Regions from separate parts of the Streptomyces sp. NPDC058457 genome, predicted to be linked through region 1. Evidence: predicted binding sites of a transcription regulator. Region 1 holds the regulator's gene; each other region holds the start of a gene.
The links. Region 1 encodes HspR, which represses chaperone genes until heat shock. Its sites were predicted from a motif close to TTGAGNNNNNNNNNCTCAA; they were not measured.

Region 1 (2,265 bases):
CCCTACACGTACACCGTGCAGGCCGTCGACACCGCCGGGAACGTCTCCCCGGTCTCGGCGGGGGTCACGGCCGCCCGCCCGGCCGCGGCCGCCGTGACCGCCCCGGCCGGGCTGACGGGCACCCCCGCCGACGCCGCCACCGTGCTCGGCTGGACCGCGTCCGAGGACCCGGCCGTCACCGGCTACCGCGTCTACCGGCGGACCGTCCACAACGGCGGCTGGACACCGGTGGGGAGCACCACCACCGCGTCGTACGAGGACACCTCGGCCCCCCGGGGGAAGTCGTACTACTACGTCGCCGCCGTGGACGGAGACGGCGCCGAGTCGGCTCCCTCGGCAGAGCTGACCGTCGAGCGGCTCACCCCGGCCACCGCGACCGGGCCGGCCGCCCCGAAGCTGACCCTGGTCACCACCGGAGTTCCGGCCCGGTCCCCCGTCGAGGTGACGGCGGCACCCGGCGCGGGTGACGAGAACCGGGTGCTCCAGGGGTACTCCTGGGAGATCTCCGGAGCCTGCGGGGACAGCGGCGTCCAGCTGTCCGCCACCGGCGACATCTCCTGGAAGCCGCCCTACAACGGCCCCTGCACGGCGACCGTGTACGCCGTGGACGCCTACGGGCGGCAGAGCGGACAGAGCTCGTCGCTGGAGTTCTTCGTCGGCCGGTGACACGCGCAGGGCCCGGAGGTTCAGCCGAACCTCCGGGCCCTGCACATCGACTGCGCCTAGTCCTTCGCCTTCTTCGGCCGCCACACCACGAGTGCGCTGGTCTGCTGCACCTCCTGGTACGGGACCAGGTCGCGGCGGTAGGAGGCGTGGACGGCGGCCTCGCGCTGCTGCATCGCGGCCGCCGCGCCGTCGACCGCCGCCTGGAGTTCGGCGACCCGCTGCTGGAGCGCGATGACCTGGTTCTCCAGTTCGATGATGCGCTTGATACCGGCCAGGTTGATGCCCTCGTCCTGCGACAGCGCCTGCACCGTGCGGAGCAGTTCGATGTCACGGGCCGAGTAGCGGCGGCCCCGGCCGGCGGTGCGGTCGGGGGAGACCAGGCCCAGGCGGTCGTACTGCCGCAGCGTCTGCGGGTGCAGTCCGGAGAGCTGGGCCGCCACCGAGATGACGTAGACCGGGGTCTCCTCGGTCAGTTCATACGGGTTACGTCGACGGCCGTCCATCTCTGTCATGCTCCCTTCGCGGCCTCGAACAGCTCGGCCCGCGGGTCCTCGCCCGCGGTCGCCTCGCGATACGCCTCCAGCGCATCACGAGCCTTCCCCGACAGGTCCTTCGGGACACTCACCTCGACGGTGACCAGCAGGTCGCCGCGAGTGCCGTCCTTGCGGACCGCGCCCTTGCCACGGGCGCGCATGGTGCGGCCGTTGGGCGTGCCCGGGGGCAGCTTCAGGGTGACCGGCGGGCCGCCCAGGGTGGGCACCCTGACCTCGCCGCCGAGCGCCGCCTCGGTGAAGGTCACCGGGACGGTCACCGTGAGGTTGTCGTCCTTGCGGCCGAACACCGGGTGGGTGTCGACGTGGACCATCACGTACAGGTCGCCCGCCGGACCGCCGCGTTCGCCCGGCGCGCCCTTGCCGCGCAGGCGGATGCGCTGCCCGTCGGTCACCCCGGCGGGGATGCGGACCTGCATCGTCCTGGACGACTTGGCGCGGCCGCTGCCCTTGCACTCCATGCAGGGGTGCTCGGCGATCAGGCCGCGGCCCTTGCAGTCCGGGCAGGGGTCGGTGAGCGAGAAGCCGCCTCCGGATCCTCGCGCCACCTGGCCGGTGCCGACGCAGGTCGGGCACACCCGCGGGGTGCCGTTCTTGTCGCCGGTGCCCGAACAGGCCTTGCAGGGGGACTGCGAGGACATCCGCAGCGGGACCGTGGCGCCCTCGATGGCCTCCGTGAAACTCAGCGTGACCTCGGACTCGATGTCCTGGCCGCGCCGCGGCTGGGTACGGCCGGCCGTGCCGCCGCCCCGGTTGAACAGGCCCCCCAGGACGTCGCCGAAGCCGCCGCCGAAACCGCCGCCGCCCTGTTGCTGCGCGTTGCCCCCGAAGAGGTCGCCCAGGTCGAAGTTGAAGTTGCCGCCGCCCGCGCCCGGCCCCGGGCGGAAGCCGCCGTTGCCGAAGAGGGCGCGCGCCTCGTCGTACTCCTTGCGCTTCTTGGGGTCGCCGAGGACGTCGTTCGCCTCGGAGATCTCCTTGAAGCGCTCCTCGGCCTTGGCGTTGCCCTTGTTGGCGTCCGGGTGGAACTCGCGGGCGAGCTTCCGGTACG
Region 2 (2,265 bases), on a different contig from region 1:
GTCGATGTCGTCCTTCGGAAGGGCGGAGCCGCCGGTCACGGTCATCTTCTGCTCGCGGCCGGTCGCCAGGTCCTTCGCCGAGACGTGCATGATCCCGTTCGCGTCGATGTCGAAGGCCACCTCGATCTGGGGCACCCCGCGCGGTGCGGGCGGCAGACCGGTGAGGTCGAAGACGCCCAGCTTCTTGTTGTACGCGGCGATCTCCCGCTCGCCCTGGTAGACCTGGATCCCCACCGAGGGCTGGTTGTCGGCCGCCGTCGTGAAGATCTCCGAACGCCGGGTCGGAATCGTGGTGTTGCGCTCGATGAGCTTGGTCATGATGCCGCCCTTGGTCTCGATGCCCACGGACAGCGGGGTGACGTCGAGCAGCAGCACGTCCTTCACGTCACCGCGGATGACACCCGCCTGGAGGGCGGCGCCGACGGCGACCACCTCGTCCGGGTTGACGCCCTTGTGCGGGTCCTTGCCGGTGAGTTCACGGACCAGGTCGGTGACGGCGGGCATCCGGGTCGAGCCGCCGACCAGGATGACGTGGTCGATCGCCGACAGCTTCACCCCCGCGTCCTTGACGGCCTGGTGGAAGGGCTTCTTGCAGCGGTCCAGCAAGTCGGCCGTGAGCTCCTGGAACTGAGCCCGCGTCAGCTTCTCCTCCAGGTGCAGCGGCCCCTCGGCGGAGGCGGTGACGTACGGCAGGTTGACCGACGTCTCCGTCGACGACGACAGCTCGATCTTCGCCTTCTCGGCTCCCTCGCGCAGCCGCTGCACGGCCATCTTGTCGTTGCTCAGGTCGATGCCGTACTGCCCCTTGAACCGCTGCACGAGATGCTCGACGATCCGCTGGTCCCAGTCGTCGCCGCCCAGACGCGTGTCGCCATTGGTGGCCTTGACCTCGATCACCCCGTCGCCGATCTCCAGGAGCGACACGTCGAAGGTCCCGCCCCCGAGGTCGAAGACGAGGACGGTCTGCTCCTCTCCCCGGTCCAGGCCGTAGGCCAGCGCGGCGGCGGTCGGCTCGTTGATGATCCGCAGCACCTTCAGACCGGCGATCTCCCCGGCCTCCTTGGTGGCCTGCCGCTGGGCGTCGTCGAAGTACGCGGGTACGGTGATCACCGCGTCGGTGACGTCCTCGCCGAGGTAGGCCTCGGCATCCCGCTTGAGCTTCTGCAGCACCCGCGCCGACAGCTCCTGGGCCCGGAACCGGGTGCCGTCGACGCTCCCGCCCTCCGGAAACCGCCAGGCCGCGTCGCCCATGTGCCGTTTGACCGAGCGGGCGGTGCGGTCCACATTGGTCACCGCCTGCCGCTTGGCGACCTCGCCGACCAGCACCTCGCCGTTCTTCGCGAAGGCCACGACCGACGGGGTGGTGCGCGCCCCCTCGGCGTTGGCGACGACGGTGGGTTCACCGCCCTCCAGCAGGGCCACCACCGAGTTCGTCGTACCGAGGTCGATACCGACCGCACGTGCCATGTCCGTCCCCTCTCCACCCGGGCGCTTCCCCGACTCCAGCACAAAACTTGAGCGAGCCGTTGTCAATGCCGGGAGCCCCGTAAACGACGATGCCGCGCCCCACGAGCGGGGGCGCGGCATCGCGGTGGGTACGACGCTCAGGCGAGCTTCGCGTCCAGGGTGATGGTGGTGCCGGTCAGGGCCTGGCTGACCGGGCAGTTCTTCTTGGCGTCCTCGGCGGCGGCGACGAAGCCGTCCTGGTCCAGGCCGGGGACCGTGCCCTCGACGGTCAGGTGGATACCGGTGATGCCGGTGCCCGGCTGGAAGGTGACGTCGGCGTTGGTGACCAGCTTGGTGGGCGGGTTGCCGGCGCCGGCCAGGGCGTGCGACAGCGCCATGGAGAAGCAGCTGGAGTGGGCGGCCGCGATCAGCTCCTCGGGGCTGGTCTTGCCGTTCGCCTCCTGGGAGCGCGAGGCCCAGGTGACGGGCTGCTCGCCGATACCGGAGGAGTCGAAGGTGATGACACCGTTGCCCTCAAGGAGGTTGCCTTCCCAGACGGTGTGTGCGGTGCGCGTGGTTGCCACGATGGATCCTTCCGAACTCTGGCTGTTCCTTGGGATCCCATCCGATCACATTCATCTGGCCTCCACCCCCCGATCGGGGCGTCGACCTGCCGGGAAAGGTCTGTGAATCCCGTCCCGGACGCATATCGGAGGCTCTACAGTCCCTCCCATGGTGGAATTCTTCCAAGTCCTCGGGGGAATAGCCGGATTTGGCGGGATAGCCCTCGGCGTTCTGTATCTGCTCTACCGGGACCTC
Region 3 (2,265 bases), on a different contig from region 1:
CCGCCAGGTACTCGGTGATCCGCTCCTTCACGTCCTCCAGACCGGCGTGCTCGGCGTCCAGGATCGCCTTGGCGCCCTGGATGTCGTACGCGTCCTCGGTCCGCTCGTTCCACGGCAGTTCGAGCACCGTGTCCAGCCAGGTACGGATCCACGAGCCCTCGGGCGACTGGTCGCTGGACCGCTCCAGCTTGTCGACCTCCTTGAGGGCGGCCTCGCGGACCTTCTCGGGCAGGTCGGCGGCCTCCACGCGGGCGCGGTAGTCGTCGGACTCCTCGCCGTCCTTCGCGGCATCGCCGTTCAGCTCGCGCAGCTCCTTGCGGACCGCCTCCAGCTGGCGGCGGAGCAGGAACTCGCGCTGCTGCTTGTCGACGCCCTCCTGGACGTCCTTGGCGATGGTCTCGGCCACGTCCTGCTCGGCGAGGTGGTCGCGGAGCTGCTGGGTGGCGAGCTTCAGCCGGGCCACCGGGTCGGCGGTCTCCAGGAGTTCGATCTTCTGGTCAACGGTCAGGTAGGGCGAGTAGCCGGAGTTGTCGGCGAGCTGGGACACGTCGTCGATGGCCTGCACCCGGTCCACGACCTGCCAGGCGCCGCGCTTGCGCAGCCAGGCGGTGGCGAGGGCCTTGTACTCCTTGACCAGTTCGGTGACATGACCGGGCACCGGGTCCGGGACGTTCTCGTCGATACGGGTGCCCTCCACCCACAGGGCGGCACCCGGGCCGGTGGTACCGGCGCCGATGCGCACCCGGTAGCGGCCGCGGATCAGGGCGCCCGGGTCGCCGTCGGCGAGGCGGCCGACCTGTTCCACGGTGCCGAGCACACCGGTGCCCGGGTAGGTCCCGTCGACACGCGGCACCAGCAGCACCTTGGGCTTGCCGGGCTCGGTACGGGCGGCGGCCTGCGCAGCCTCCACGGCGGCGCGTACATCAGGGTCCTTCAGGTCCAGCGGGACCACCATCCCGGGCAGCACGACCTCGCCGTCGAGAGGCAGCACAGGGAGGGTGAGTGATGCGGACGTCGAAGCCATGATCTCCCCTTCGGCAGTCAACTTGAGTTATGCCGACTCAATGCATGTGAGCCACCGAATGTTCCCAGGGGTGCGTTCGCTGTGAGCGATCGGCTGCTGACCTGGTCGTACGGGATGTACGGCCGGGAAAACGGTCAAGGCCCACCGCTGGAAAAACAGTTGATCGGCACGGACGCATTCCCCGTACGGTCGGCCGGTGACCGACGACACCGACACCACCGCGACCCTGCTCGCCGCCTACGACGCGCAGATGCGCGCCGTCCAGCCCGTCCCCGCGCCCGGGATCACCTACGAGCACGACGGCCCCGTCCTCCGCGTCGTGGGCCAGCACCGCGGCTTCGTGACCGGGCCGCGCGACTGGGGCGGCGTGCGCGGCCCCGAGCTGGACGCGCTGATCGCCCGGCAGCGGGACTTCTTCGCGGCGCGCGGCGAGGCGGTGGAGTGGAAGACGCGCGGGCACGACGACCCGGCGGACCTCCCCGAGCGGCTGCGCGCGGCGGGCTTCGTGCCCGAGGACCAGGAGACGGTGGTGATCGCCGAGGTCGCGGACCTGACGGCGGACGCACCCGTCCTCCCCCCGGGCGTGACGCTGCGCCGGGTCACCGCCGACGCGGACCTGGAGCGCATCGCCGCGCTGGAGACCGCGGTGTGGGGCGAGGACATGGCGTGGATCGCCGGATACCTGCGGGGCCGGCTCGCGGTGAACCCGGACGGCATCGAGATCTACGTCGCCGAGGCGGCAGGGGAGGTCGTGTCGGCGGCCTGGGTGGCCTTCCGGCCCGGCACGGACTTCGCCATGCTGCTGGGCGGCTCCACGCTGGCCGAGTGGCGCGGCCAGGGCATCTACCGCGTACTGGTGGCCCTCCGGGCGACCCGCGCGGCGGCCCGGAACGCGCCCTACCTCCTCGTGGAGGCCTCGGACGACAGCGCCCCGATCCTGAAGCGACTGGGCTTCACGGCGGTGACGACGACGACCCCGTACGTGTGGACCCCGGCCCGTTGAAGCGCGCCCCAAAGGGGCGCGGGGCTGTATCGATGTGCGGCTCCGCCGCGTGGGCGCGACCAGCCACGACGACGCCACACCCGGCACCCGACCGGCCCCCACGCACAGCGTTGAACCCCGGCCCGCTGGAACGCGCCCGAAGGGGCGCGGGGAACTGCGCGAGCAACCACAGCGCACGCGCACCCGGCCGCCTGCCGTAACGGCGCATCGCACCGGCAGGTCGGGCACCGCCGGACAA

Region 2: the regulator HspR is predicted to act here: its motif matches at 1,515-1,533, upstream of dnaK (molecular chaperone DnaK).
Region 3: the regulator HspR is predicted to act here: its motif matches at 1,047-1,065, upstream of lon (endopeptidase La).

What each region holds. Positions count from the first base shown of each region.
Region 1 covers NZ_JBHXLU010000039.1:13,453-15,717, forward strand. The annotation lists gene ACFWPS_RS27665 (fibronectin type III domain-containing protein) at 1-666, shown strand, start outside; gene ACFWPS_RS27670 (heat shock protein transcriptional repressor HspR) at 723-1,169, opposite strand; gene dnaJ (molecular chaperone DnaJ) at 1,175-2,265, opposite strand, start outside.
Region 2 covers NZ_JBHXLU010000001.1:395,686-397,950, reverse strand. The annotation lists gene dnaK (molecular chaperone DnaK) at 1-1,467, opposite strand, end outside; gene ACFWPS_RS01800 (OsmC family protein) at 1,605-2,030, opposite strand; gene ACFWPS_RS01795 (hypothetical protein) at 2,179-2,265, shown strand, end outside.
Region 3 covers NZ_JBHXLU010000070.1:32,254-34,518, reverse strand. The annotation lists gene lon (endopeptidase La) at 1-1,024, opposite strand, end outside; gene ACFWPS_RS38730 (GNAT family N-acetyltransferase) at 1,275-2,027, shown strand.